DNA from 4 places in the Selenomonas sp. oral taxon 136 genome. Region 4 is predicted to be linked to each of the others. Evidence: riboswitches for the same ligand, from Rfam matches in the RefSeq annotation. Region 4 holds a riboswitch; each other region holds the start of a gene.
The links. Region 4 has a riboswitch for cobalamin ahead of AXE86_RS01970 (ABC transporter substrate-binding protein). Riboswitches for the same ligand answer to the same signal wherever they lie in the genome.

Region 1 (7,479 bases), 660 kb from region 4:
CGCTGACAGCGATGAATGCCGCATAGAGGGCACTGATGCGTGCCGTGACACTGGCGAAGGCGTAGTGGATGTAGGTGTAGAAGAGCAGGATGATGAGGCAGGAAATAAGCCAACCGAAGCCGAGCGAGGAAATCGCCGCGCCCGCACCATTGGCGATCCATGTGATGATGCCCGATTTTGCGAGAGCCGAAGCGAGTGTCATCAAAGAGCCCATCCAGAACATCGCGTCCCATGCACCCTTTTCCTGGATGACGTCCTGCCAGTTGATGATGTCGAGTATCAGCATGAGGCAGACTGCGCCCATGGCAACGGGTGTCGCGTCGATGTTCGTGAGGCCGGAGCTTGCCCAGAGTGCGAGAGAGACAACGAAGATGACGGAAAGTCCCTTTTCCGCAAGGCTCATCGGCCCCATTTCAGAAAGCTCACGCTGTGCCAGATCCTTGGCGTCGGGAATACGCACGAGTTCGGGCGGCGAAAGTTTCATCATGACATAGGGGACGAGCAGGAGCGCGATGAGTCCCGGCACAATTGCAGCGCTCGCCCAGCCCATCCACGTGACCTGAACGCCCAGCGTCTTCTCGGCGAGCGCCACGCAGAGCGGGTTGCCCGCCATCGAGGTCACGAACATCGTGCAGGTCACGGCGTCTGTATGGTAGCCGACCTGCATGAGGTAGGTGCCGATGCGGCGTGCGCTCTCACCGGGTTTTGAGCCTAGAGCCTCCGCGAGTGAACGCACGATTGGATAGAGAATGCCGCCGCCGCGCGCTGTGGCCGAGGGCGTTGCGGGCGAGATCACAAGCTCGCTCAGGGCGATGGCATAGCCGAGCGACAACGCGCTCTTGCCGATTGCCTCGATGATGCGGAAAGCGATGCGTTTGCCGAGTCCGCTCTTGATGAAGCCGCGGGAATAGAGGAACGCACAGACGATCAGCCAGATCGTGCTGTTGCCGTAGCCTGCCAAAGCATCGGACGTCTTTAGCAGGCCTGTCCATGCGGAGAAGGAAATCGCGATGAAGGCCACCGCGCCGATCGGCAGCGGATGCAGAATAAAGCCCAGCACTGTCGCGATAAAGACCGCAAGCAAATGCCAGGCGAGTACTGTGACTCCGTCAGGAACCGGCAGGAACCATAGGATGAGTCCGACGCCGATCGTGATGAGTGCATTTCTTCTCTTCGTGTTCATGTGTTCACCCCATCAAAAATATGAGTTCTCCGCCGCAGTCCCCTTTTGCCGAAAGCATTTCCTGCGACGCCCATGGAAGCTGTAGATTTGCAGAGCATACGTCCGAGGCCGGCGGGAAGAGGGCAGTTCTGCGTCCTGAACGTTCGCAAATAAAAGCAGCCCCTTTCTGCAAATGAGAGAAGAGACTGCAAAATATCCTTGCCTTGCCGCGTGCAGCGTCACAGCGCATAAAACCGCCGTCGAAAGGTCACCGCAAAGATGCGGATCGATCCAGCGCAAGACACAGATCCCCTTCCCGTCGCTCGCAGGTCAGACGGTGATCGTCGATCAGGCAGTTCTTCCTGGCTCCAGTTCATCGCTCCTCTGCGCCTTCCAAAGTTTCCTCAGTGACGTTTTCTGCAGATTCGCTCGCTGACACAGTGGCGGGACTGCGCCGGCTCTTCCGGCTTCTCTATTAAGTCTTGCGACACCTAATTCATCAGTATGCTGTTTGTCGTGATGATGGCTTCCGTGAGGAAGAATATCACTGCTTCTGCCTATTGTCAAGAGAGAGGCGAAAGGAGTTGAACCATCGGCTTGACTGTATGCGCTGATTGACGTTTAGATGTTTGAATACGCGGTATTTTATGGTAGAATGAGCGTCGAATATACTGGTCTTGGCAAAGGTGTTTTGCCGGAGCGATTTTGTATGTTCGACTTTTTATGTGTCCAATTTCATTTTACAATGAACGATTTCTTCTCTACATTTTTTTGAGTATTTCGTACTTGCCAATGAGGATAGATACGGATGGAGCTAAAGATATTCACGACGTTCAAGACAATTGTACGCACGGGCAGCTTTACAAAGGCGGCGCGTCTCCTCAGTTACACGCCGTCGACGATTACGTTCCACATCGCGCAGCTGGAAAAGCTGACGGGCGTACCGCTTTTTGAGAAAAGCGGGCGGCGCATGATCCTGACAAAGGCGGGAGAGGAACTGATTCCGTATGTGGACGAGGTGCTTGCTGCAGTGAAGAAGGTCAAAAGCTTTCAATACGGTGTTGCCGCCTATCAGGGGACGCTCACAGTCGGCGCGCCGGAGTCGCTGCTCTGCTTCCGTCTGCCGCCCCTGCTCAAACGTCTGCATGGGCATGCACCGCGTGTTGATCTGCGTCTGCGTTCACTCACGAGCCGTGATGTTGTTGCGGCACTCCGTGACGGGCAGATCGATGTCGGTCTTGCATACACGATTCAGGAGAGAGACAAGGAGAACCTTGCGTTCCGGGTGTTTGAGGAGTGCCCCGTGCATTTCTATACCTCGGTTGGTGCAGCTGTATGGTGCCCGAACCTTCGTGAGCGGGAGATGGAGATCAACGAGATGCCGCTGATCACGATGCCGCATCCGGGTGAGATTCGGCAGCTGGCAGACGACTATCTGCGGCAGCGGGGGATCTCGTTTACGAATATGATTGAGCTGCGAAGCACGCAGACCATCATCAATCTGGTTGAAAACGATATGGGGATTGCGCTGCTGCCGGATCATGCGGTGCGGGAGCGCATGGCTCTCGGCCGGCTGTCTGCAGCGCAGTCGGATCCGATGACTGTAACATCATACTACGGGGTTCATCGGAATAAATGGCGCAGCCCCGCAATGAATCTCTTCCTTGACATCCTTGGGGAGGAGAACGGAAACCAGGGCGGAGAGGAATTGCTTCACGATGAGGAGGATGTCGATGCAGCCGATTCTCGCTGAGGAAATTCGGGACTTTGACACGAGTCTCGACCGCCTGTGGGCGCGACGTGATCTCGTCGTTGTCGCAGCGGGGGCACTCATCTGTTTTCGCTCCATCTACCATCGCGCAATGCAGATCGGTGCATGCGGGCGGTTCCGTTATGCTGCTGTGCGGGCAGAGGATTACGTGCTTGGAACGGCGGAGGAAACGATCCGAGATGCAGTGCGCGATGCCGCACGCCTGCTCGGTGTACGTGTGGTCGTGATCTATCTCTCCTGTCTCGACATCCTCACACGCCTGGGTTTTGCAGATATCGAGTGTACGCTCTCTGCGGAGACGGGCTGCATCGTGCGCTGTTTCTTTCGTGGGCCGCTGGCAAAGGCGGACAGCATCCGGCACGAGACTGCAGAAGAGCTCCTCGCCGCGCTGCCGCCGGAGGAGGGGACGGTCACGGCATCGGCGCCGCTGCCGCCGCCGATGAGCGATACGGCGGGCGTGTCGGATTTCCTGCGGGAAGAGGGCGCGGCGCATGTCCTTGTCACGCCGTCGGGCTGCCGGAATGCGCTTGCACGCATGGATCTCATGCCGGAGCGCAGCGATGTCTATGCGCTCATCCCACAGGCGGAGGACTATATCTTTGGCATGGAGGAGACCGCTGCCACAGAGATCGGTGCGCTCACAGCAGAGGGAACGTACCGTACGGTGCATCTCCTCAGTTCACCGGTGCCCGCATTTATGGCGATGGAGGCTGCGCCGGTTCTGCAGGCTGCGGAGGAGCAGGGTTGCCGTGCGTGTGCATCGCCGACGGACGGTTTTCATGATGCTGTGTGCGGTGTTGCAGCGGAATTGCTTCGCCTCGTGCAGGAGGCGGCCAATGGGTGGTGGGCGGCGTGGCAGACGGTTCTCATCCTCGGGTACAGCCCGCTGCTGTTCGGCGATATGGCACAGCTGGATGCCCCGACTGCTTTTCTCACTGCATACGGCTGCGACGTGTGCACTGCAGGGCGCGACGCACTGACCGAACGCCCCTCATTGGTCTGGTTGGTATCTGCTGCCGGTGTGTCGGCGGCAGAATGGCTGCACAGGGAATATGATGTGCCCGTTGTCCGCAGCCTGCCGCTCGGGACCGCGGGGCAGACTGCATGGCGGGCTGAGATCGCTTCGGTACTTGGCTTGCCCATAGAGGGGGCATCTGTGGAGCAGACAGCAGGAGATCCGCGTTCGGATAAGATCCTCGTCATCGCCGACCCGATTGCGGCCGCAGCCATTGATCGCTTGCTTCGTGCACATGGATTTCGCAATATCCGCTGTGCAGCCTATGCGTGGGACGAGGAGACGGCGGCACTGTATCGACAGGCAGCTGAGACCGACGTGCTCGTCTTTCGTACGGCTGCGGAGCTGCAGCCCGCATGGGATGCGGCGGATGCTGTCGTTGCTGATCCTGCGCTGCCGCCTGCGATGGGGGAGAAGCGCATTGTTCCTCTGCCGTCGGGGCTGCTCTCGGGCAGAGATGCCGCAGGAGAGGGGAGCGGCGTGCTTGGCACAGACTTCGCTGCGGCGTTGGACGCATTTCTGAAATGTTGATAGTTCAAAAATATTGAAGTATTGCTTTGAATCTATTCGATTGTACTTAATCGTAGACTATGATAATCTTTCCGTCAATTGATCGTTTCATGGGGATTTTTAGAAGAAATAGGAGGACATGATGACACATCGTTTTTCATTCGATCTCCTTGCGGGACTGTTGCTTATATGCGCTGTGCTCGCAGGATGCGGATCACAGCAAACGTCCGCGCCCAAGGCGGAGCGGGTCGTGACGGACACGGCCGGACGCGAGGTGCATTTGCCGGAAGAGGTTAAGAGCATCGCCGTTGTGCCGATTCCGTGGGCATCTGTTGCCTTTGCGGTAGACGGTTCGGCCGACCGCATTGCGGGCATGCACCCGTCGGCGAAGGCGTCGTATGAGAAGTCCATGCTCAAGGTGCTTGCGCCGGGGATGGCGAATGCCGCAACAGACTTTGTCGGGCAGGACTTCTCCATCCACATGGAGGAACTCGGCAAGCTGAACCCGAGCGCCATCATCGTCTGGAACTATCAGGAGGATGAGATTGCGCAGCTCGAGAAGCTGAAGGTCCCCACGATTGCACTGAAGTACGGTACATTGGAGGACGTCCAGCAGGGCATCCGCGTCATCGGGCAGGTGTTCGGCAAGGAGAAGCGTGCCGAGGAGCTAGTGGGCTTTCAGCAAGACATCATGGCGTATTTTGAGACGAAAAAGGCGGCGCTCGAAGGCAAAGAAAAGCCGAAGGTGCTCTATCTGCGCGATCGTGATCTCAAGGTTGCGGCGGGTGGAACCGTCAACACGATGATGATTGAGACGGCGGGCGGTGTGAACGTCGCAAAGGATGTGCAGGGACAGTGGACGCCGGTCACAATGGAGCAGATCGCTGCGTGGGATCCCGATGTTATCATCCTCAGCAATTTTGACCCGATTCAGCCTGCCGATCTCTTCGAGGATAAACTTGAGGGACAGAATTGGAAGAACATCAAGGCGGTGCGCGAGGGGCGTGTCTACAAGGCTCCGATTGGTCTGTACCGCTGGGATGCACCCTGTGTCGAGACACCGCTGATGATCAAGTGGATCGCGCAGAAACTGCATCCGGATGTTTTTAATGACTACCGTCTGACAGACGATCTGCGCGGCTTCTATGAAAAATTCCTCTCATACACGCTGACAGATGCCGATCTCAAGATGATTCTGCACGAGTGAGCCGCCCTATGAAACAAAGCAATGCAGCTCTCTGGACGATCATGACGGTGCTGCTCATCGCTGTGTTCTTCCTTTCGCTTGCAGCAGGACGCTTTGCGATCGAGCCGGTGGCTGTCTGTGACATTCTCATGCGTGCGGCCGGAGGCAATGCGGGTACGGATATGGCATCGACTGTCGTTCTGGAGCTGCGCCTGCCGCGGACGATCCTTGCCATGCTCGTTGGCGCGGGGCTTTCACTCTCGGGGGCAGTCTACCAGGGCATTTTCCGCAATCCGCTCGTCAGCCCCGATGTGCTCGGCGTCTCAAGCGGTGCAGGGTTCGGTGCCGTACTGGGCATCCTCCTCTGGGGGACAGGCACGGGGACTTCGGTCATCGCCTTTGCCTGCGGCATGGCGAGTGTCGGACTTGCGTACTATTTCTCGCGCAGCCGTGGCTCTGTCTCGATGATGTCGCTCGTGCTCTCGGGCATCATCATCTCGTCGATCTTCTCCGCGCTCATTTCGCTCGTGAAATATGTCGCGGATCCTTATGACAAGCTCCCCGCCATTACTTATTGGCTCATGGGCAGCCTTGGCAAGGCGGACTTTGATAAAATCCAGATCATCGGGCTGCCGATGATTGCCGCAGGGGTGCTCCTGATTGCGATCCGTTGGCGCATCAACATCCTTTCGCTCGGCGAGGAGGAGGCACGCAGCCTCGGGGTGAATCCTGCGCGCATCCGCAACATTGCCATCGTCGCGGCGACGATCCTCACGGCACTCTCGGTGACGGCCTGTGGCATCGTCGGATGGGTCGGGCTCGTCATCCCGCACATATGCCGCCGCATGGTCGGTGTCGATCATGCGCGGCTTCTGCCCGCTGCATGCTTTACGGGGGCGATCTTCCTCGCGCTCGTCGATATCTGTGCGCGGAGTCTCCTTGCGGCAGAGCTGCCGATCGGCATTCTCACGGCACTCCTTGGCGCACCATTCTTTGCCTTCCTGCTGAAGCGCACGCGGGAGAAACAGGGGGATTGGTCATGATTACGGTGAAGAATGCCGCCTTTTCCTACGACGGCAGAAATGAACTGTTCTCCGATCTCTCCTTCTCCCTCGCGGCGGGGGAGGTTCTCACCATTCTCGGGCGCAATGGCATCGGCAAGACGACGTTCCTGCGCTGTCTGCTCGGCATTCTGCCGTGGACGCGCGGGGAGTGTCTGGTGGATGGGCAGCGACCCGACCCTGCTGCGGTCAGCGATGTGATCGGCTATGTGCCGCAGAGCCATGCGCCCGCTTTCCCCTACACTGTCTTTGAGATGGTTATGATGGGGCGTGCGCGGCGCATCGGACTCTTTCGGACACCTGCGGCGGCAGACCGTGTACGCGTTGCGGAGCTGCTCGATCTGGTCGGAGTCCTGCCGCTCGCGGAGCGTGCCGCGACCGAGCTAAGCGGTGGACAGTTGCAGATGGTCTATATCGCCCGTGCGCTCGAGGTCGAGCCGAAGTTGATGATCCTCGACGAGCCGGAGGCACATCTGGACTTTCATAACCAGATGATTGTCCTGCGCCTGCTGAAGAAGCTGTCACTAGAGCAGAACATGACCATTGTCATGAACACGCATTCGCCCGAGAACGCGCTCAAGATCTCGGACAAGAGCCTGCTCATGCGGCGCGGGGAGCAGCTCTTTGGACCGACAGAAGCCCTGCTCAGCGAGGAGAACCTTCGTCGGTTCTATGACATTGACTGCCGCGTCACGGAGACGCGCGTCGGGGATGAGGTGCATCGGGGGCTGCTGACGCTGTTGTAAAAGATTATTTTCAATTTATCAGCGATTT
Region 2 (7,479 bases), 880 kb from region 4:
CGATCAGCGGGTGCTGCCAATAACAGAAGTCGATGCTCCGCGTCCAGTCGCCCGCGTGCACGGAGCGATCATGAAGCCCGACCTGCGAACACGCCTCAAGGAGGAGCGCTATCGCATACTGCGCGACATTGTCTGTACCATAGACAGGCACATTCATGACGGGAATATTCTTTTTGCGTGCATATGCCGTATCTACAATATTGTAGCCCGTCGCGAGTACGGCAATCGCCTTGAGGTTTGGACAAGCATCGATGACCGCAGGCGTGAGCGGCGTCTTGTTCGTCACGGCGATCTCCGCATCGCCGATGCGCTCCGCAATCAGCGGCGACTCCGTGAGTGCCGTGCGGTCATAAACCGTCACCGCGCCCAGCGCCTCCAGCGGCGCCCAGCTGATGTCGCCCGGGTTCTCCGCATACCCATCAAGCACAACAATCTTCATGGCATTTCCTCCTCAACTGTACTTTGAATCAATCCTTTTATCGCTTTTTATTTTACACGAATAATCCTACATTGGGAAGGCGTAAATATGCCCATTCCACCGCTTCGCGGGCTTTCTCCCGTACGGAGAAGGCATCGGGATCAAGATGTAATTGAGAATTGACAAGCACCGTCATATTATCTATTATCATGCACAGCGAATAAAGGAGGAGCAGCATGACACGCAAACAACCAAAGCATGGCGAGATCTGGCGGCACTTCAAAGGGAACCTCTACCGCATTGAGACCGTGGCGGAGCACACGGAGACGGGCGAGATGCTCGTCATCTATCAGGCACTCTACGGGACATACGGCATCTACGCGCGCCCGCTCGCGATGTTTCTGAGCGAGGTGGACCGCATGAAATACCCCGGTGCCGCACAGAGGTATCGGTTTGAGCGAATCAATACGGCGCACGACACATAACGCCGTGTGTATTTTACCCGCGCCCGACAGCAGGTATGCGCCACTTTATCGCGAATTACACCAAATCATACAGATACGAGCATGACAGGAATCATGCCAAGGAAGAACTGAACTGATTGAGAATGGAGAAAAATCTATGGATCAGGCAACACTGACGCTCATCGTCCTCGCCGCTGCGGCGGTGCTCTTTGCGACCGAGGTCATTCCGCTCGCCGTCACAGCGATGAGTGCGGCAATCGTCCTCGGGCTCCTCGGCGTGCTGACGCCGACACAAGTCTTTGCTGGGCTGTCGAACCCCACCGTCGTCCTCTTTGCGGGCATGTTCATCATCGGCGCAGCGATGTTCCAGACGGGACTCGCACAGCAGATCGGCATCGCCGTCGTCAGGCGCTCAGGCACAAACGAGCGCGCGCTGATGGCCGCCCTCATGCTCATCACAATCATCCTCTCGTCGGTCTCCTCGAACACGGCGACCGTTGCGTGTCTGATGCCCGTCGTCATCCAGATCTGCCGCACGGCACAGATCCCCGTCTCGCCGCAGCTTATGGCGCTCGCCATCGCCGCGAACGTCGGCGGCACGATCACGATGATCGGCACGCCGCCAAACATCCTCATGAGTGCGACCCTTGAGACGGCGCATCTGCGCCCCTTTGGCTTCTTTGAATTCGCATGGATCGGCATCCCGCTCTCCCTCACGGGCATGATCTACATGCTCACGATCGGCCGCCATCTCTGTCCACGTCACCTCGCACTGGAGAGTGCCTCCGAGGAGTCGGAGGCGGAGAAAAGCGATCCGCGCAAAATGGTCATCTGCGCCGTCATCCTCATCGCCGTTGTCCTCGCCATGGTGCTCGAAAAGAGCATCGGCGTCGCCATGGAGACCATCGCCATCATCGGCGCACTCGCCTGTGTCCTGACGGGCTGCCTGACAGAAAAGCAGGCGTATCGCGGCATCGACTGGACAACGATCTTCCTCTTTGCGGGGATGCTCCCGCTCGCCAATGCCATGGAGAGCAGCGGCGCGGGGCAGCTCATCGCGAATGTTGTCGTCGGGCTCATGGGCGATGCCCCCTCGCCGATGCTCATCATCACGGCGATGTTCATCCTCTCGTGCGGGCTGACCCAGTTCATGTCCAACACGGCGGCGGCGGCACTCCTCGCCCCCATCGCCATCTCCATCGCGCAGACCATCGGCGCGGAGCCGTACCCGATCGTTATGGCCATCGGTATCGCCGCCTCCTGCGCGTTCACCACACCGGTCGCGACCCCGCCGAACACGCTCGTCCTTGCTGCGGGACAGTTCCGCTTCATGGACTACGTTAAAATCGGCCTCCCGCTTGTCCTCCTCTCCCTCATCGTCTGCGTCCTCATCATCCCCCTCGTCTGGCCGTTCTGACACGCCGAAATTGCATAGAAAAAGCTGCCGCACGAAGTATCTCCTCGTGCAGCAGCTTTTTCTATGTTCCTCTATTCATCCTTCAACAGGCGCAATTCCTTAAAAATCTAGAACGAATATGTTGTACCAAAGGTGTAGGTTCTCTCGTTTGCCGCTTCACCTGCATAGTATTTGCGGTTAAAGAGGTTCTCAATGCCGAACTGCATTTTAACGTTCTCATTGAGCTTGTAATTGAGATACAAATTGGTCACGAAGTAACTGTCTTCCGAGCCATACTCTCCCGTAACGCTGTCCGCGCCCTGACGCGCGGCAATGTACTGGGCATCGAGTACGCCGTTAAATTTATTACGATTATATTCGATACCAAACCGCATCATGTGTTTTGGCAGATCCCAGTCACGCTTGGTCTTGCCGCCACTCGTATACTCACCGGACTCAAAGGTATAGTTAAAATACGCACGCCAGTCACGATGAAAACGGTGTTTCAGTTCAAACTCCGCCCCCTTGACCATCGCTTCGTTCAGATTATAGTAGGCACGCACGTTATTCCTCTTTGCAATCGCAATCTTGTCCTCCGTGTCCACGCGGAACAGCGTCAGTCCATAGGAGGTATTTCTACCGATCTTCTGCTTGACTCCCAGCTCAAGTGTACGGGAGATCTCCGGGGTCAGATCCGGGTTTGCCTGGATAGAGCTCGCACTGTTTCCCGCACGGCGATAGAGCCGATAGATCGACGGGGGATTAAAGGATTTTCCATAGCTTACATAGAGCATTGTATCCTTTTGCGGCTCATAGCTAACGGCAAACTTCGGACTCCACGCATGGAACGATGTGTCCTCGTAGTCCCTGCGTGCGGCTCCAATGTAGGAGTACCCGTCCTTCTTGTCGAAGCGGTCATAGCGTATACCGAGCTGAAGTTTCCAGCGTGCATCCAGTGCCAGCTCATCCTGCAAAAAGAGTGCCGACGACATCACAGAACCGCCGCTCTGCTGATACGGTGCGCCATAGGTCGAGCCCCAATCCTTCCAATGGAGGAGATCGAATCTGCGATAGCGCATTTTATCCTTCATCCACGAGAATCCGGCAAGCAGTGTATTGTTGCCAAGCGTCCACTTTTTCTGCAGATCCGCATTATAGTTCTTGGCCGGATACTCCGCACGGTCGCCGGCACCCGTCCAGTCAATATCCGTTGCTCCATCAGCACTGGAGTATCCATCCTTCCAAGTATTGCTGTAGCCAATTCCTGCCTTGAAACCGTTCTTTGTATCCTCATAGCGCAGTTTGTGAATATCCTGCTCCCGCTGGCCATAGTAGCCAAGAAAATCATCGGGCGAAGCACTGATATAGTTTCCGTTTGGCAGAAGGACAGTGCCTGAGAAAACAGGGAGCCCGGCGGCATCCCTGAAATAGGTGATGGGATCATGATAGGAGTACTGATACGAGGCATGCAGATAGGTGTAGCCAAGTGAGCGGTTCTTGTCAAACGCATAATTCAGATCGACGAAGGTATTCTCACTGTCCTTCTTCTTTGCCCCACGGCTGCCTATAATATAGTCGCCATCAGACAGCCTCCTGAAGGAACCGGTCGCATCGGGCGTATAACTTCCACTGTCTTCCTCCGCCGTTACGGCATGACCGACCCATCCGTCCGACGTACGCTTCTCATAGCCGACGCGGAAGGAAATATTCTTATCACCACCTGTGACCTGAAGTCCGCGCTGCCATGTATTGTTGCTGCCTCTCTGAAGATCGACCTGTCCATGGATTTGAGGTTTTGTCGCCTCTGATGCAGTCGGCTTCTTCGTGATGATATTGATGATGCCCGCGACGGCATGTCCACCATAGAGCGACGATCCGGCGCCACGCACGATCTCAATGCGATCAATATTGGTCAGTGGGATGGAGTCCCAATTGACACCTCCGTCAAAGGCAGTGTTCAGCATCTGCCCATTATACATGACGAGGATATCTGCGCCCGAAAATCCGCGTAGCATGACACCATCCTTGACTTCGGCTGTTGGTGCAACGTAAATGCCCGCCTCACGTGTCAGGGCATCGCGCAGACTAAACGCATGCCTTTTTTCAAGATCCTTCGCGGTGATGACCGTCACGTTAGCAGGGATTTTCATGCGTGGCTCTGCGATACGAGTCGCCGTCACAACGGTTTCGCCAAGGGTATGTTCATCTGGTGATGCGTGCACGTCCGCCGCGCCCTCCTACGCCGCTGCCGGCACCGTCCATGCTGCGCTCAGTGCCGCCAATGCGACCGCAAGTGCCAAATTCCGTCGTGTCATTTCCATTCCCCCAAAATCACACAGATGACCGTGTACGCCCGCAAAAAAAGCCTGCCGTCCTGTCCATCGCAGGATGCAGTGGCGCGCGCCATGAGCGCACCGGCGTACGAGATTCGGTAGGTCTTCCGGCTCTGCTTCATCGTTGCCCTGCCTTCCCGGTTTCCCAGTGACATCATAGGGCATCCTCAGCATTACGGCGGCGGGACCGCATCGGCATTGCACCGATTTCCCTGTTACGCCCCGAGGGGCACCGAACCTGCTTATTTATATTTGCTATCGTAGTATACCGTAGGTATATCGCAGTGTCAATTACTTTTCACAGATTTCATTCGTGTACGCCGCACTCTCGTCCATCCCCGTCGGGGGCACGATTCGGTGTTCGATCCGCTGCGGATTCATTCGCACAAACGCAGGCTTTTCACGCTTTTCGCAACATGATATAATGAGAATCAAATTATATGATGCATCGCTGAACAGGAGGGTACTGCATGGCTGACCGCATTATTGCTCAGGCGGATCTTTCCGGGATATGGAACTGTCTGCGGGAGCTCGGTGAGTACATCGACACAACCAATTCCAATGTCATCACCGTCGGCAAGAATGTCGACGCGCTGCAGCAGGATTTCGATGCGCTGACGGCGGATTTCCACGCCTTCGTGCAGGCGCACCGCCTCACCGCGCGCGCCCAGCTCGCGGAGACTCGTCTCGTCAAGCTGCGGCAGGAGCTCGAGCAAAAGTACGGGCACTACGCCGAGATCCGCCGCACGACGAAGGGCATCCTGCAGGCGAACGATCTCGCCATCGTGCGGCAGGAGACGGTGCGCGCGGCAGGCGAGGAGCTGATGCTGCGCGCACCCGAGTACTGGCTCGCGTCCGCGCTTGTCGCCCTCTCCGCCTGGATCAGCGACCACGAGGAGATCGCCGTGCGTGCGCTCCGCGAGGCACTGCGCCGTGACGAGGAGAAGACGGCGCTCTTCTTTGCCCTCGTCTGCCGCCGTGCGGGACGCGGTGCCCCTGCCCTGCACTGGGCGCAGCACTATCTCATGCGTCAGGATGAGACGGCACTCGACCGCAAGGCGATCCTCATCGTCGATGCGTATGCGAGCGGGCTCCTAGGCGTGGACACGGAGGGGCTGATTGCGCAGCAGCTCGACGCATGGCTCGCCCGCCTCTCCGAGCAGCCGGGCTTTGTCGAGGCGCAGGAGGGCCGCTGGAAGGAGGCGCTCTCCCTCATGCAGCCCGAGACGCCCGCCGCGTTCCACTATCCCTATCTCGAGGAGCACAGCCCGACCGTCGCCGATCTGAAGTCCACACTCGCCGGCGCGGAGCTACACGGCAAATTTTACGCGCACGTCCAGCAAATCGTCATGCAGAACCCGCCCATGCGCACGCTGGTGCAGGAGCTCGACCGCGTCCTCACGAACCTCGTGACGGATTTCGACGCGGCGGAGCAGCCCCTGCGCGAAGCGGTGACGTTCGAGCAGCTCGTCGCGGATGAGGGCGGCGACGAGACGCGCGCAAAGAAGGAAATGCAGCTCAAGCAGGAGGCGTTCGAGGAGCGGCGCGACTTTATGCAGCTCCTGACCGACGCCGCCATGAACCCGAAGGAGGCGCAGGCGAGCGTCGCGACGCAGAAGATGGCGCTCGCCATATCCAAGGACTGGATGCTCTCCGCCTATCGCGACCACATCGCGGAGAACCGCGCCGCCGTGCCGCACAGCATTGCGCTGCGCATCGGGGAGTTCGAGGGGGAGACGGAAAACGGCGAGAACGAGGAGGAGCTCCTGCGGCAGTTCGCCGCGTGGAACGACGCCATGCGCGACCGCGAGCTGGCAAAGCTGCGTCTGACCGGGAAGCAGGAGCTCTGCCGGTGGGCGGGCATCGTCCCCATCGTCCTCGGGTTCTATCTCGGCGGTGCGGTCGGGCTCGTCATCGGCGCGGTCATCGGCGTGCTCATCTACCTGAACTACCGCAGCGCAAAGCGCGCCCTCGAAACGCAGCGCGAGGAGCTGCAGGAGCGCTTTGCCGAGCAGGGCAAAACAGGGGCGGAGATCGTGCGCGGCCTCCTCGCCGAGGTCGTGGACTACCGCGAGGCATTCCGCGCGCTCGACGCCGAGAGCCAAAAGGCGCTGGATTACCTCACGTCATTGGACGTTTCCGCCTTCCGCACCGTCCGCGAGGGCGGCCGCAGGATGCAGATATAGGAGGCAACAATGAACGGGCTAGGGAATCACTGATAAAATGAGGTCTGCCAGATTGGCGTAGATTTTTTGTCCGATTGAGGCAGCAAACCGGACGCATAGCAAGAGCTATGTGGAGGATTTGCTAACGAAAAGCGGGCGAAAAAGATGCGTCAAGATGGTTGTGCCGAATTTATCAGTGATTCCCTATAGATCAGCGCCCGCAGGTGTCTCGCCGAGGATATAGATATAGGAGGCCTACGATGAACGAACAACATCCGTTTGCTGCGATCCCCACAAGCGATGCGGCAGCGCACGGCGCAGCAACCCCCGCCGCACAGGACGCACGCAGCCCGCAGGAGAGGCGCGCCCGCGGCGAGTCCGAGGTGCTCGCGGCGGGGCTGCCCGCGTGGAACCTCGAGCCGCCGACCGCGCCCGTGCGCAGGAGACGCGCATGATCGCCCCGCCGCGCACCTACGCCCAGTGGGCGGCGCTCCTAACGACATTCGCTGCGGGGACGGCGGACGAGGAGGCAGTGCACGCCATGCGCGCGGGGACGCTCGTGTGGCAGTCGGGCGTCGCCGAGCGGTTCACCCAGCGGCTGCTCGATGCCCTGAACACGCGCATCCAGAAGGACGGCGACACATTTTCGCGCGACCTCGCGCGCGCATCCGCCGAGCAGGATACCATCGCGGCACTCCTCGCC
Region 3 (7,479 bases), 230 kb from region 4:
TTGTTGTCCACACCGAGGATAAAGTTGCTGCCGTCGCCGATCAAGGTCAGCTTATGCTCCCTTGCATCGACATTGAGCAGCTGTTTTGGATAGGTTGCTGCTGCGATGATGCCGTCATAGGAGCTTCTGCGAATCGTCGTGTCCTTCGTGAACTTGTAATTGCCGGGCGACGGCTCGACATTGGCCGCCTTGTACTCGGCAACTTCCTTCTGTGTAAGCTGCGAGGTGAACTCCGTCTTTGTCTGTTCCGTGCTTGGCGGCGGAGGTGTAGGACCTCCACTGACGTAGCTGCCGCGTTCCGTCGCAAAGGTAATGTTTTTATTGATGGAGGAGGCCGTCAGTCCCTCACCGATCGCGAGTTTGCCTTTGAGTTTCCCGTCGGCGAAATTCTTGTACGTCAGCTTATTGGCAAGCGCATTCAATACGGTGTCTTGATTGGCTGCTGTCACCCCGTTTGCGTCGGTAAAGAGCGTGAAAACATTCTCAGTTCCCACAGCCTTGCCGATGACAATATCACCCCCCTTAAAGGCTGTTGGTGTTGCTTCATCATGCCGATAAACAGCTGCTGTATGGCCGCTGTAATTATCAAGCGTCATTGCATCCGAATCCTTTTGGTAGATGATGCCGCGTGTGGCCTCTGTCGTACCGCCATAGAAATTGGTGACACGGCTTCTGCCGACATAGATCTTCTTTCCTGCGACATCAGTGAGCGCGCCCGCGCCGATGTCTTCGTTGTCCTGATAGTAGCGCGCATTGCGCCCCTCATTCAGCCATGCTGCACCGTTCTGCAGATAGAGATTTGCCGTACCGCCGTTATCCACAAGGCCGTGCAGGTAGGACTTGTCTGTCATGAGGGCGACGTCGAGTCTGCCCTTGGGCAGCACAAATAGGTCGCCGTCGAGCTTTACATCAGCAATTTCATTTATTTTTTTGCCGTTGCCGAGTTTCGTCCCGTCATCGCCCATATTCATGGAAATCGCGCCCTGATAGGCGGCAAGCGCATAGTAGCTGTACTTCATAGCGGCAGGCACTTGGATGGAGCCGCCGCCTGCGATGCGTACGCTGCTGTCCTTCGCATTCGTCGTCACGCCGTTGCCGTAGACGGTCATATCTACATCGCCGTTTACGGTCACATTGCTCTTTTCGACCTGCGTAAGAATGCCTGCATTGTTGAAGCGCGAGAATACATTCTCACGATTGAGCGGAATACCCCACTGATCCGTCTGTTCACCTGCGATCTTCAGATTGCCGTTGATGCGGATCCCCGATGCGGTGCCCGCTTCATAAGATTTTTCTCCAAAACGGTCACTCTTTTGGATCGCGACGCCGTTGCCGCCAAGGCCGCCTGTCATCGAGATACTGAGCGGTCCGTTGATGGTAAGCTGCGCCGCCTTGTTTTTCATCGCATCAAGCTGAACGGCATTTGTCAGGGTATTGCCGCCGTCAAGCCCTCGCGTGAGGATATTGATGCCCTTTGCCGCACTTACCGTGAGATCCGTTCCCCTAGCATAGATTCCCGTCGGATTTCCCACCGTGTTTTCCACCTGCAGCTGCAGGAGGTTTTTCTTTGCGCTGATATTAAGGCGCTTACCTCCGGCTGCAGAAATCGCCGCAAGCACATTCGTCGACTTGTCGCCGAGCTTATCCTGCCCGATGCTGACAACGGTATCACCGTCCCAGCTCTGCCGCGTCGTGACCGTATCGGTGTATACGGCATTGTCTTTCCAGATGGCATTCTCATTGCGTGTCGCTGCGGTCGTCGTTCCGCCCAGTTCCGGCGGCAGCGTCATGACGACGGATGCCGTCGTGCCGTAGACCCAGTCCGGCTCGATCATCGTGATCTTGTTGAAGCGGCTGAATGCCTTGTTCTCGGAGAAATCCTTCGCCTGCCATATATGTTTCGCCGCATCATCGCCGTCCGTATAGGCCTGCAGAGTATCGCCAAGCTCCAGCCAGAGACGCTTCGTATAGTATTCGGCGTTGAGCTTGCCGAACCATCCCTCCTGTTCGTGCGCAACGGCAATCTCCGTCCAATCGTCGGGATGTTCCGACATCAGATTGGACATGGTCGTCTGGTAGACATGCGCATTGATCTGGCTGCCGCTTGGGCTGAGATTGTACGTCATGACGTAGGCAGTGCCGTTCGGCAGGATCTTCAGATCGCGCATATCCTCGCCGGTTCCCTTGACATGCTCTGGAATAGAAGCGCGGCGCTGCTCCGTGCCCAGGATGCGCCCCGTATTCTGATCGATCTTGGCGATGTTGAGCGCCGTATAGTGGGTATTGCCCGTCCCGTTATAGTGCTGATAGCCGCCGATGCAGGAAATGAGGATATGGTCGTTGAACTTATTGAGTCTGCCCTGATCGATGTTGCGGCTGATGCGCGTATAGCTGCCGAACTTCAGGGTGCCGTCGTCCTGGATGTCGTACTGCATCAGGAAGCCGTCATCGTAGGGATCATAGCCCCCAAGCGGATTGACGGACGCCGCCACATAGAGCCTGCGCCCCTCGACGAGCAGCGCCTCACCGTGCACCTGTGCTTTTGCAGGGTCACCCGTGTAGGTTTTGTCTTTCTCGCCCTTTGAATCTTCGTCGAGGTTTTTGAACGTCTCGGTGAAGTTGTAGCCGCAGTACTGCTTGATGTCATTCTTGAGGTTGACAACAGCTCTTTTGTTTTCCATCAATCGCTTGTCGTTTTGGCGCACGACACCGATCTGCCCGAGATCATAGCCGGTCATATAAATATATTCATCGCTGCCTGCCGCCGCATGCATATTCGGTACATCTGCCGTCTTTCCGCTCGCCACGCTCGCCGCCGCACCAGCAGAATTTGGATCGATGAGCTTCGTCCCTTCCAGTTCCGTCGTGCTATAGGTGTATTGACGCAGCAAGACCATACTCTTGCCTTTCTGATGGAAGCCAAAGGATGCGGGATCGCGGTTGAGGTTTTTCAGCACGCCGACCTGGGGATCGGCATCCACCTGCGTCGTCACTCGGGAACCAGTCACGGTCCCCATCTCGCTGTTTCCGTAGTCCGATGGGACGGTCGAGACGAGGTTTGCCGCACTTGCAGTCGAAGCACAGAGCAGTCCGCCCATAATGAGAACAGAAAGCCGCATACGCTGCACTTTACCAAAATGCGATTTCATAATGCTCCTCCTTTTATCGGTGATTCTTTAGAACTCATAGCGGAAGCTCATATAGTAAGTGCGTCCCTGCAGCGGATACTCGATATTTACCCAACTGGGTTCGCTTAAGTAACGCTGCACGCTGTGCACCTTTAGCTTCGACGCTGCATCGAACACGTCATTGCAGCCAATCGACAGCGTCATATCCTTGCGCGGCGACCACTTGAATCCCAAGTTGATTGTTTTCAACGCTGCTCTCGGCCTGCCGGAAAGTTCCTTTTCCACAGGATCCCTGACCTGCGGGATGGCATAGTGCGTGTAGTACTGCGAAACATAGTGTCCCTCACTGAAGAAGAGCCACTTCTCCGTCGGGCGATAGGTCAGTCGGAGATTGCCTTCCCACTTCGGTTGATAGGTTGGGCGCACCTCGAACCAATCATAATGGACGCCCGGGGAGGAGTCCCTGCGCTGCGCCGCTATATTGAGGTACGTGCCTTCGAGGTCGAGATCAAATTTCTTCCAGTGGAAATTCGTCTGCAGCTCAATGCCGTGCGCCTTCCCGCGCATATCGTTGAAGTACGAGCTGTAGTTGAGTCCTGCACGGTAGAGGTAGAGCATGCGCTGTGTATCGCGCCAGAAATATGTGAGCGTCGTTCGATTATCTGCCCCAAGGAACTTGCCGTCCCAAATGGCACTGAGATCAAACTGCTTGCCATACTCGGGCTGTGGAAATTTCGCGCCGCTCCCCTTGTAATCCATTGGAGCCGGCATGATTCCTGCGCCGTCACCTGCGATTTCGTACATATTGAGCAGGCGGAAGTAGGTGCCGCCCGTCATACGCATCGTAAAGTGGTTGTTGAATTCTTTTTTTAATGCGAGCTGCCATGTCACCTTGGAATCCACCTGACTGTCCTCCGGGTGAACCCAGCGATATGTTTTGAGTGGATTGAATCGACCGAACTGACTGTATCCTATAATCTGTGAACGATTGTAGCGGATGGCAGGCGTCAGCTGCCATGAACGCTTCTTGTCAAGCGTAATTGTATCCTGCAGCTGCAAGTTAAAGATATTTTGATCGAACTGGTTGCGCATCTGTGCCCAGAGATTTCCGATACCCGCCTGCACGTCATCGATGACCTCATTAAGCCCATCGCCGTCAATATTCATGCGCTCGTGAGAGTAATTCATCTGGAAGTCGAGCATATTGTTCTTGCTGAGCTGATAGGTGCCGTCCACCTGTACATTGTATTTCTTCGAGCGATAGCGGCTCCACTCCCGCATGGGAATCTTAATCATGTATCGCAGACCGTCGTGAATATTCTCGGCGCGGTAATCCTTGCTCTGGGTGAGGTAGTCGACCATCCAGCCCCATTCATAGTTCTTTCCTATATAGCGGCGCTGTACGAGCAGCTCCTTTGCACTGATTTTTTGATGCCGCTTGTCGTATTTATAGAGATCGTATTTATCAACGAGAAGCCCCGGCTGAATCATATCGAAATAACTTCGATAATCGACCCAGAGACTGTCGGGCAGATGCCGATCGACAGTCTTGTATGTTCCCTTGATCATCCAATCGTCATTCTGCCATTTGACAAGCAGATCCGAATTGCTGTAGTCATTGTATTGCCGCCGGCGGTGCGGATCATCCGCAGCAGTAACCAACCGGCCCCCATTGTCCTCCAGCCACTGGATGCAATCATCTACATTCTGCTGCCATGCTCCGGCGCCATGTGCGATATCAAACGCGGCTTTCCCTGCCGGTGTCATAGCGAGGTAGCCTTGGAGTTCTGTCCGTGTCGCAACGATCTGTCGTCCAATGTCGGTATTTGTATAGAACTGCTCCGCCGCATAGCTGCGGTAGGGGAAGTCACCATCACGCGATTCGTGATTGTAGCCAAAAAGCAGGCTGCCGGCACCTAGGGGGGCTGTGATCTCAACGGAGGCTTTTTTCCCGCCGAAGGAGCTCGGTCCAATCTCGGCGGATCCATGTGCGCCCGTCGGTTTCTTCGTCACGACGTTAATGATGCCGCCGATGAAGGTGCCCGCAAAGCGAGCCGGGATGTAGCCGCGGTAGACTTCGATGCGCTCGATATTGCTGACGGGGATCGTCGAGATATCGACCGCCGCATCGCCGCCGAGATTCGTCAGCACGCCGTCGACGAATACGCCGACCTGTGCTGCCGTCGAGCCGCGTACGGTGACCGTCGTATACTGCCCCTTGCCCTGCACCTCGCGTACATGCACGCCGGGAACCATCTTGAGAAAGTCAGGCAGTGTCTTTTGTTCGCCCTTGAACTCCTCCGGGCGTATAATGGTCACGGTGCCGGGGGAGAGAATATCTTCCCATGTGGGACGCTTCGCCTCGACGGTGATATCAGAAGTGCTATATTTCAACGGAGGACTCGATGATGTCGGCTCCATATGAACCATGGCAGATGCCTGTTCTTCTTCCCCGCCAGTATCAGTTGCGGTACCTCTTGCTGCGGCAATCATCGGATGAAGCAGCGCACCAGACAACAGCATACCCATAACGCCCAACACAAGCCGTCTTTGTTTCCATCGAGACAACATAGATTATCCTCATTTCTGTAGAATTACCAAAATAAATAATCCCGTCATTATATTCAGTCAATAGTATAGAACATACTGGACTCTCCTTTCAAAAAAATACCGCCTTCTGAACGAAGGCGGTCATATCATTTCAAAAAGGCGGCAGAACAAACCTGCCGAAGATACTCTGCTTCACAAAGAAGCAGAGATGATCCCCTTCCCATCGCTCGCAGGTACCGATTCCGAACAACGTCCGAATCGACGGTGATGTTAAAGCAGGCAATTCTCCTGGCTCAGATTCCTCACCCTGTCAAACCTTCCCAGAATTTCTTCCAGTGGCATACGATGACGGGGCTCCTCTTACAGTGGCGGGACCGCTTCGGCTTATACCGAATTCCTTATTAAGTCTTTCGACACCTGTTTCCTTACAATATGAATTTTTTCACTCTTATGATATTACAAATTAGTTTATTTTGTCAATAATATAAAAGAATCTTTTTATAGTTCTATGTGATAAAACTATATCTATTATATCCCTGCGTAGCTGCGCTGACGCATGGACTCATAGAGGATCGCTGTGGCGGCCGAGGCGACGTTGAGCGACTCCGCCTGCCCGCACATTGGGACGTAGAGGTGCTGACACGCGCCCAAGAGGCGCTCCGATACACCGTTTGCCTCGTTGCCGAGGACGACAATCGTGGGGCGGCACAGATCCGCTGCAAAATGCGTCACAGCATCGGCGTCGCACGCAGCCGCATAGAGATATAGGCTTTGCTCCTGTGCGAAACGCAGGAGTTCCTCATCATCGACGCCGCTGATAAAGGGAACGTAAAACAGAGAGCCCATCGTTGCACGGACGACCTTGCTGCTGTATACATCCGCACAGCCGCGCAGGAGTATCACGCCCGCTGCGCCCGCTGCATCTGCCGTGCGCAGAATCATGCCGACGTTGCCGGGATCCTGCACACGATCAAGAGCCAGATAAAACGGTACTTTCTCCGCCGCGTGTACGAGATCGGTCAATGATCTGCGGGGGGGACGCTGCATCAGCAGCAGGATTCCCTGCGGCGCGTCCGTCTCCGCGCAGGCGGCAAAGAGCCGCGGCGGGACACAGTTAACCGGCACGCCGCGCAGATGCAGCTGCTCTGCCAGTATGGCAGCTCGCTCCGCTGCCAAGGCACGCTCCATCAATACGGCGTGTAGGATCTGTCCGTCTGAGCGCGCTGCCATCTCGGCAAGGCGTAGTCCCTCCACCAAGAATACATTTTCCTTGGCGGCGCGGCGCGGACTTCGTACCAGCACGGAGAGGCGGCGGATGAGTGGGTTCTCCGCACTCGTGATTGTCTCGATCTTTTTCATCGTATAAAAAGAGCCTGATGAATCCGATGACTCATCAGGCTGCTCCCATCTTACTGATTTTCCTTTGCGACGTTCACAAGCTGCGTGAATGCCGCTGCATCGGCAATGGCGAGATCGGCAAGCATCTTGCGGTTGACCTCGACCCCTGCATTCGTCAGACCCGCGATAAAGCGGCTGTACGAGATGCCGTTCGCACGCGCTGCTGCATTGATGCGTGCGATCCAGAGACGACGGAACGTGCCCTTCTTTGCACGACGGTCACGGCGCGCATAGTAAAGCGCCTTCATGACGGTCTCGTTTGCCTTCTTGAACTGCTTGCTGCGCGAGCCGCGATAGCCCTTGGCAAGCTTTAAAATCTTCTTATGACGACGGTGTGCCGTAACACCGCTCTTTACTCTTGGCATAGCAATTCCTCCTGTTTCCTACCCACGTAGGGTTCTCT
Region 4 (7,479 bases):
CATCGCTATTGCCCTGCTCCGGCACATTCGCGTTGTCAGGCGGTGGCTGCTGTTCCTCCTGCGGGCGGTTCATCCGATGCACGAGTACGAACTCCGCCGCCTCCTCCACATCCACGGGCATAACGAATGCCCTGCCCGCGAGTGCTGCAAGCGCACGCGCTGCCTCGATGAGATAGATCTCCGCATGGTTTCCGACACAGTGCGCACGCAGGACGCAGGCGGCCGCAAAGTGCAGAATAGCAGACGGCACTGCCACGCGCGGCAGGAGGCCACGTGCACGGCAAATCGAGGCTGCAAAATCCTCCTCCTGTGCGGCATAGGACGCACGAAACGCCGCCGGGTCACGCTCAAAGGTGAGTACCCGTGCGGCGATCTCCCTGCGTTGTGCAGGGTCAGTCACATCCTCCATCGACACAAAAAGCCCGAAGGCATCCAGCAGGGTGGGGCGGAGCGTCCCCTCGGCGGGATCCATCGTGCCGACAGGCGTATAGGAAACTTCTTCGGTAAATGAAAGCCCATCCCGCTCAAGGCGAAAGAATCGATCCTCGGCACATTTCAGAACCGTGGACAGAATGTCCTCGCGCAGGAGATTCACCTCGTCCATATAGAGGAAGGTATTACGCGCACGATGAAGAAGCCCATGCCGCAGACGCCGTTCTCCCTGCTGCAGGGCAGCCTCTATGTCGATCGTGCCGAAGATCATATCCTCCGACGCACCGAGCGGCAGTTCCGCCATGCGTCCCGTCACCGTAAAGGGGGCTGCCGCACGGACAAGAACGGATTTTGCCGTTCCGCTCGTACCGGAGATCAGGAGGGCGCCGGCAAGCGGGTTCACCAGTACAGCCGCAAGTGCGCGTTTCGCGTGCTCCTGCCCGACCACAGCAGTCAGTGGATAATGCGGGGTGTTCAAGCTCTTTCCTCCGAAATGCAGTTTACGCAGATGCTCCCAAGATCGCATCCACCGCGCTCCAGTCGACCGCCTCTTCCTCGAAGGGACGGCGGCGCATACGGTGTGCGAGGACAAGTCGGCTGACGCGCAGCAAGTCCTCTGCGTTGACAGCAGTTCGTCCTGCAAGTGCCGCGTGTGCAATCCCTGCCTTGATGAGGGTAATATCGGCACGATGCCCGTCAACGCCGAGCGTCAACGAGACCTGCGCCGCCAGCCCAAGGATGTCGTCGGGCACTGCCACATTGGCAACGCGCTGACGTGCTGCGACAATCTGCGTGTGCAGCTGCTCCTGCTCTGCCGCGTATGTCGCGGCAAAGGCATCTGCATCCCGCTCGTAGGCAATCCGACGACGGATCACCTCAACGCGGCTTTCGGCATCCTGCTCCCCCGCAACGGTCACTGAGAGCGCAAAACGGTCGAGAAGCTGTGGACGGATATCCCCCTCCTCCGGATTCATCGTACCGATGAGGACAAAACGTGCAGGGTGTGCATAGGAAATCCCCTCGCGTTCAACGGTGTTGACACCCATTGCAGCCGAGTCGAGCAGGATATCGACGATATGATCCTCAAGCAGGTTGATCTCATCCACATAGAGGATATTGCGGTTCGCGGCCGCCAGAATGCCGGGCTCGAACGCCTTGCGTCCATGCTGGATCGCGGTCTCCATGTCGAGCGTCCCGACCACGCGGTCCTCCGTCGCACTGACGGGCAGCTCCACCACGCACATCGGAACTTCTTCCTGCGGCAGTTTCCCCTCTGCGCTTCTCTCTTGACAGGCATCACAGTAGAGCTCGGGGCGTGCGGGATCACAGTGACAGGCACAGCCGCGCACGGCGTGCAGATCCGGCAGGAGCGCAGCGGCAGCGCGTACGGCAGTGGATTTTGCCGTTCCCTTCTCTCCCTTGATGAGCACACCGCCGAGAGAGGGCATGACTATACTGAGGAGAAGAGCCGTCTTCATCTCTTCCTGCCCAACGATTGCAGTAAACGGGTAAACTGTTCTATGTTTCATTGACCTGTCCTCTTATTGCATTGTACAACTACGTTCAGCGACTCCTTCATCGCCGCACGCTTCAGTGCACATTCGGCAGTGGAGGCGGCGGGATGTCCCTGCCCAGCCCTGCGTGCATAGCACGCGCCGCCGCAGGCGGAAAAATCCACACACGTCCTGCAGAACGCCATAGCATTCTGCATCTCCTGCGCCACCTCTTTCTGGCGCTGCACATCAATGCCACGTTCCACATCGCCGAGCAGAAAGTGCGCATCGCCGACAAAGGAGGAACAGGCGTAGATATTTCCAAGCGCGTCAACGTGTACCCCCGCCCCGTTCATCGCATGGCAGTGGGAAAATCCACTGCCTGTGCGCTGGGCAAGACACGCCGCCTGCTCCATCTGGCTAATCGCCATAGAGTGGCCGATCATTCGCCCGAGTTTGCGGTTCAGCGCAAAAACCGCTTCCATCGCCTGCGCCATGTCCTCGGCCCGTGCGCTGCGAACGGCAGAGCCACGCCCCTGTGGCCGCAGGAGATCAAAGCCCACACGGCGCACATTGCCGAGATAGTATGCCATCTCGACAACACCGGAAAGCTCTGTAACATTGTCCGCTGTGACGACTGTGGTCAGGCCGATCTCCATGCCGCACTGCGCAAGCTGACGAATCCCTGCGACAACATCCGCTGCCGTACCTCTGCCGTCAGGATAACAGCGAAGTGCATCGTGCACAGCAGGTCTACCGTCAAGGCTGACGCCGATCCCAATGCGCGCACGACGCAGAAAAGTCGCCGTCTCCTCGGTCAGCAATGTTCCGTTGGTCTGCAAATCCATGCGTGCCGGGATACGCTTGCTGCGCACGTAGTCTGCCATCTGACGCAGCAGCGGCAGTGCAAGGAGGGGTTCTCCCCCCGAGAACTGCAGGATAAAGGGCATTTTGCCCGTCGCCGCAAGGTCGATGGCACGCCGCGCCGTCTCCCATGTCATCGTGCGTCTGTCCTGCGCTGCGGCATAGCAGTAGCGACACGCAAGGTTACAACTTCCGGTAAGGCTCATGACGAGCATGCGCAGCGGTACTGCCCCGATGCCCTTACTTTTCATCGGCAAAGCGCTCCGGATAGACAGCGCGTGCCAATGCGTAGACAGCATCTGCCGCATTCTGTGAAGTATTGTAACGATACCGATCCGGAACCACATAGAGGTGATTTTCCTGCACGGCCTTCACATGGATAAACAAGGGGTCTCTGCAGAGTTTTTCGCGAAATTCCTCCGTCGTTTTCCCCTCTGTACTCCACGTCGGCAGGAGAAATACGTCGGGGTTGAGTGCCACCACCTGCTCCATCGAGACCGCAGTCGTCGCCGTCAGCCCCGCCATCGCCACACCATTGCGCAGGGAGGCACGGCGGCACATATCGTCAAAGAGCCCATCCTTGCGTCCAAACACACCGCTGAACGCAAATGCAACGACGATGGGGCGCTCCTCCTCCGGGATGTCTCCAACGCGCCGCTCCACATCAGCGAGAAGGGCACGTTTTTCGGCGATGCGTGCGGCGGCATTTTCCTCCTGTCCAATCAGGCGTCCAACCGTCTCAATGCGCGCAAAGATGTCCTCGAGGTTATTCGGCGTACGTGAGACAAAGACGGGAATCCCCAAATCGCGCAGGCTGTCCACCAGCTCCTTCGGTATGCCGTCAATCGCAAGGACAAGGTCTGGATCCAGTGCCGCAACGCGCTCCGGACTTCTGTCCTTGAGTTTGACGGATACGGCGCGTGCCTCTTCCGTCATGCAGGATATTCCCGGATCATCCACCGTGGAGGTGAGCCCCGCGATCTGCTCCGGCGGAGCAATCCCAAGGAGAATCTCATCCATCCCTCGTCCCAGCGACACGATCCGATGCGGTCTTTCCGTGACAACGACCTCCGCCCCGGTATCATCCGTTCCGCGATAGAACGCATCCCCATCCGACTCCACCCGCGTCCCGTTTCCACAGCCAGTGAGAAGGAGAAGACAGCCCGCGACAAGGAGCGCATAGAGCAGCCAATTATAAGGCATGGGTATATGCGTATTGCAGTTTCTTTGCATGCTTCATTCTTCGTCACCTTTCTTCATCCTGCACCGATGAACCTGCATGCAAAAGAGAAGATGTGCATAAAAAGACCCCTCCTGCATACACAGAAGGGGTTTTTCACACAACAAAGGATCACGCTGTATCCGCAGACACACTGGAATCCCCATCCCTATCACTCGCAGGTCAAACGGCGATTGTCAATCAGGCAGTTCTCCTGGCTCCAGTTCCTCGCGCACCTGCGCCTTCCCGAGGGAAATCCCTCAGTGGCGGAGACAATGTCCCCATGCAGGTTTGCTCACTGCTACAGTGGCGTGACCGCTCCGGCTTGATGGGAAAATACGTTTCCTTACCGGATTCTCTATTATATCTCTGCAAACTGTCAAACGACCTGGCAGTTCGCGCCGATACCTGATCCACTTCATATAAAGTTTTCATAAAACGCATTTATAGTAACATTGGAAGAATCGCTTGTCAATACGACAAAGGGATATTTTACGAATCATCTCAATACGCTGGGATCTTTCCGAGTCTATTTTTCCAGCAAATAGAGATAGTCCCCATAGCCCTCCTCCTCCATGTCCTCCTTCGGGATGAACCGCAGGGACGCACTGTTGATGCAGTAGCGCAGCCCACCCGTTGCGGCGGGGCCATCGTCAAATACGTGTCCGAGATGCGCGCCGCTGTTCGTCGCCGTAACCTCGGTACGCACCATGCCGTGCGAGCGATCTTCCTGCTCTGCAATCAGTGCCGCATCGATTGGACGTGAGAACGCCGGCCAGCCGCAGCCCGAGTCATATTTATCCGTGGAGACAAAAAGCGGCTCGCCCGTCGTGATGTCACAGTAGATACCCGCACGAAACTCGTGATCGTATTCGTTGCGGAAGGGCGGCTCTGTCGCCTTCTCCTGGGTAACGGCGTACTGCAGATCCGTGAGACGTTCTCTGAGTTCAGCCTTTGTCGGCTTTTCATCATGACGCACGTTTTTCTTCTCCCCCATCGGTTCGGCTTCCGCACGTTTCTCACGCATCGCAGCGATGAGCGCAGGGGAGATATGGCAGTAACCGTTGGGATGCTTCTCGAGATACTCCTGATGATCGTCTTCTGCACGATAAAAGTTCACGATCGGTCCCATCTCGACAGCCGTCTTCTGACCGAGACGATTCTGCAGTGCGTCCAACGACGCACGGATGATCGATGCATCCTTGCCGCCGTCTGCCTTCACATAGTAAATGCCTGAACGATACTGCCGCCCGACGTCGTTGCCCTGCCGATCGACTGCCGTCGGGTCGATGGAGTCGTAAAATGCGGTTAGAAGCTGATCGAGCGAAATGATGTGCGGGTCATAGATAACGTGAACCGCCTCCGCATGCCCGCTCCCGCTGCATACCTCCGCATAGGAAGGATGGGCACTCATACCGTTTGCATAGCCGCACTCTGCAGAGACAACGCCCGGCACCAGACTGAGGTAGAGTTCCGTCCCCCAGAAGCAGCCGCCGGCGAGATAGATCTCCTTCTGTCCTGCGGCAGCTTGGTTCTCCTGCACGATCTCATGCGGCATCTCACTCGACGACGATGCGGGTGCACCGCAGCCGCCGATGCAGCTGAGCAGGCCGAGGGCACAGATACCGCGCAATAGTAATGCATTCATGATAATCTCCTTTCAGCAAGAATCAAAGATTACGGCTTGATCTCACTTGCCGGAGGGAGCTGCCAGTCGATGGGCATCTCCCCCACACGCGTGAGGAAGTCGTTGACACGCGAGAATGGATGACTGCCGAAGAAGCCGCGGTGCGCCGAGAGCGGGCTCGGATGCGGCGACTCGACGATGAGATGGCGCGGATTCGTGATGAGGCTGCGTTTCTTCCGTGCAGGACTGCCCCAGAGGATGAAGGCGAGCGGTTTCTCACGTGCTCCGAGGAGGCGAATGATGGTATCAGTGAACCGCTCCCACCCGTGTCCCGCGTGCGATGCCGCCGCATGAGCGCGCACGGTAAGAACGGTGTTGAGGAGGAGCACGCCCTGCCGCGCCCACGGGATGAGACAGCCGTGATCGGGCGGAACGATCCCGATATCGTCCTGCATCTCCTTGTAGATATTCAGCAGTGACGGCGGCGGGTCAACGCCGACCTGCACGGAAAATGACAGCCCATGCGCCTGTCCGTCTCCATGGTAGGGATCCTGACCAAGAATGACGACCTTCGTATCAGCAAAGCTTGTGTAGTGCAGTGCATTAAAGATCGAATACATATCGGGGTACACACGCCGTGTACGGTACTCCTCAATGAGGAATGCGCGCAGCTCACGATAGTAGGGCTGCGCCATCTCATCCGCAAGGAGTTCCTGCCAATCGTTTTGGAAAATTGCCTTTGCCATGCTAAACTCTCTCGTAAACTTCAAATATACAGTCTTGCCCTGTGCTGCTGCTCGTCATGGAAAATCCATCCAGCGAAGGAAAAAAGGCATCTGCATCGTAGCTGCCCGAAAGACGTGTCACATACGCCCGCCATACATACGGCAAAAGGAGATGGTAGCATTCTGCGCCGCCGATCACAAAGATCGGACGCGCCTCCTCCGCCGTCAGGCGCCCCAGAAGACGCCAGAGTGCCAAGATGTCGGCTGCTGCATAGAATCCGTCTATCTTCTGCATCGTTCGTGAGAGGACGATATTCGCACGCCCCACGAGCGGACGCCTCCCCGGCAGACTCTCCATTGTACGCCGTCCCATGACGACGATGCTGCCCATCGTCATACGGCGAAAATGTGCCATATCCTCGGGGCAGTCGGTGAGCAGATGCCCCGCCCGTCCGATCCCGCCCGCATCATCCACTGCCGCGATGAGTTCGAGCGGGTACGGGGCAGATACTTCGGGGGCACGCACAATCCCAGACGCATCCGCCTCCTCCCGCCATGCGGAAATTGGTCTGCCGTCAACGCAGAGCGTCGGTGCGATCTCCGCCAGCGGAACGAGCACAAAGGCACGCTCCGTCAGATAGGGGTGCGGCAGAGTCAGCCGCTTCTGTGCAGACGTGACGCCGTCCACATGGAGCAGATCGAGATCTATCGTACGTGCGCCCCAATGCTCATGCCGCACGCGTCCGAGTTCCCGTTCGATGCACTGCATCGCCGCGAGCAGTTCCTCGGGCGTACGGTCAAACGTGATGCGCGCGGCGGCATTCAAAAAAGGCGGCTGATCTGTCTTGCCCCACGGCGGCGTCTCATAAAATGCAGAGACACGCTCCACACGAATGCCGTCCTGTTCCGACAGCCGCCGCAGTGCCGCGCGCATCGTCTCACCGCGTTCGCCGAGATTTGCCCCAAGCCCGATATACGCTGTCCGTGCCATCACTGTCCCCTGTCCCGCGTGATGGAGATTCCGACATCCGCAAAGATACCCGCGATCGGCGCAGCAGGTTTATGCACGGTGAGCGTAATGGAATGGACCCGAGGGAATGCCGCAAGAATCTGTGCCGC

Region 1: another riboswitch for cobalamin. It lies ahead of AXE86_RS10660 (DASS family sodium-coupled anion symporter); the one in region 4 lies ahead of AXE86_RS01970 (ABC transporter substrate-binding protein).
Region 2: another riboswitch for cobalamin. It lies ahead of AXE86_RS06390 (TonB-dependent receptor); the one in region 4 lies ahead of AXE86_RS01970 (ABC transporter substrate-binding protein).
Region 3: another riboswitch for cobalamin. It lies ahead of AXE86_RS00930 (TonB-dependent receptor); the one in region 4 lies ahead of AXE86_RS01970 (ABC transporter substrate-binding protein).

What each region holds. Positions count from the first base shown of each region.
Region 1 covers NZ_CP014239.1:2,217,318-2,224,796, forward strand. The annotation lists gene AXE86_RS10660 (DASS family sodium-coupled anion symporter) at 1-1,183, opposite strand, end outside; cobalamin riboswitch at 1,497-1,672, opposite strand; gene AXE86_RS10665 (LysR family transcriptional regulator) at 1,971-2,915, shown strand; gene AXE86_RS10670 (hypothetical protein) at 2,890-4,479, shown strand; gene AXE86_RS10675 (ABC transporter substrate-binding protein) at 4,598-5,665, shown strand; gene AXE86_RS10680 (FecCD family ABC transporter permease) at 5,674-6,687, shown strand; gene AXE86_RS10685 (ABC transporter ATP-binding protein) at 6,684-7,451, shown strand.
Region 2 covers NZ_CP014239.1:1,314,880-1,322,358, reverse strand. The annotation lists gene AXE86_RS06405 (D-2-hydroxyacid dehydrogenase) at 1-439, opposite strand, end outside; gene AXE86_RS06400 (DUF1653 domain-containing protein) at 655-903, shown strand; gene AXE86_RS06395 (SLC13 family permease) at 1,040-2,299, shown strand; gene AXE86_RS06390 (TonB-dependent receptor) at 2,407-4,500, opposite strand; gene AXE86_RS12730 (hypothetical protein) at 4,590-4,733, opposite strand; cobalamin riboswitch at 4,692-4,863, opposite strand; gene AXE86_RS06385 (DUF456 domain-containing protein) at 5,082-6,797, shown strand; partial or broken gene AXE86_RS13270 (secretion protein HlyD) at 6,859-6,981, shown strand; gene AXE86_RS06380 (hypothetical protein) at 7,037-7,231, shown strand; gene AXE86_RS06375 (hypothetical protein) at 7,183-7,479, shown strand, end outside.
Region 3 covers NZ_CP014239.1:202,599-210,077, forward strand. The annotation lists gene AXE86_RS00925 (autotransporter outer membrane beta-barrel domain-containing protein) at 1-3,149, opposite strand, end outside; gene AXE86_RS00930 (TonB-dependent receptor) at 3,177-5,699, opposite strand; cobalamin riboswitch at 5,940-6,114, opposite strand; gene AXE86_RS00935 (TrmH family RNA methyltransferase) at 6,207-7,037, opposite strand; gene rplT (50S ribosomal protein L20) at 7,088-7,441, opposite strand.
Region 4 covers NZ_CP014239.1:430,940-438,418, forward strand. The annotation lists gene AXE86_RS01955 (VWA domain-containing protein) at 1-910, opposite strand, end outside; gene AXE86_RS01960 (ATP-binding protein) at 933-1,961, opposite strand; gene AXE86_RS01965 (radical SAM/SPASM domain-containing protein) at 1,958-3,040, opposite strand; gene AXE86_RS01970 (ABC transporter substrate-binding protein) at 3,030-3,992, opposite strand; cobalamin riboswitch at 4,196-4,435, opposite strand; gene msrB (peptide-methionine (R)-S-oxide reductase MsrB) at 4,538-5,656, opposite strand; gene AXE86_RS01980 (uracil-DNA glycosylase) at 5,686-6,381, opposite strand; gene folK (2-amino-4-hydroxy-6-hydroxymethyldihydropteridine diphosphokinase) at 6,383-7,351, opposite strand; gene folB (dihydroneopterin aldolase) at 7,351-7,479, opposite strand, start outside.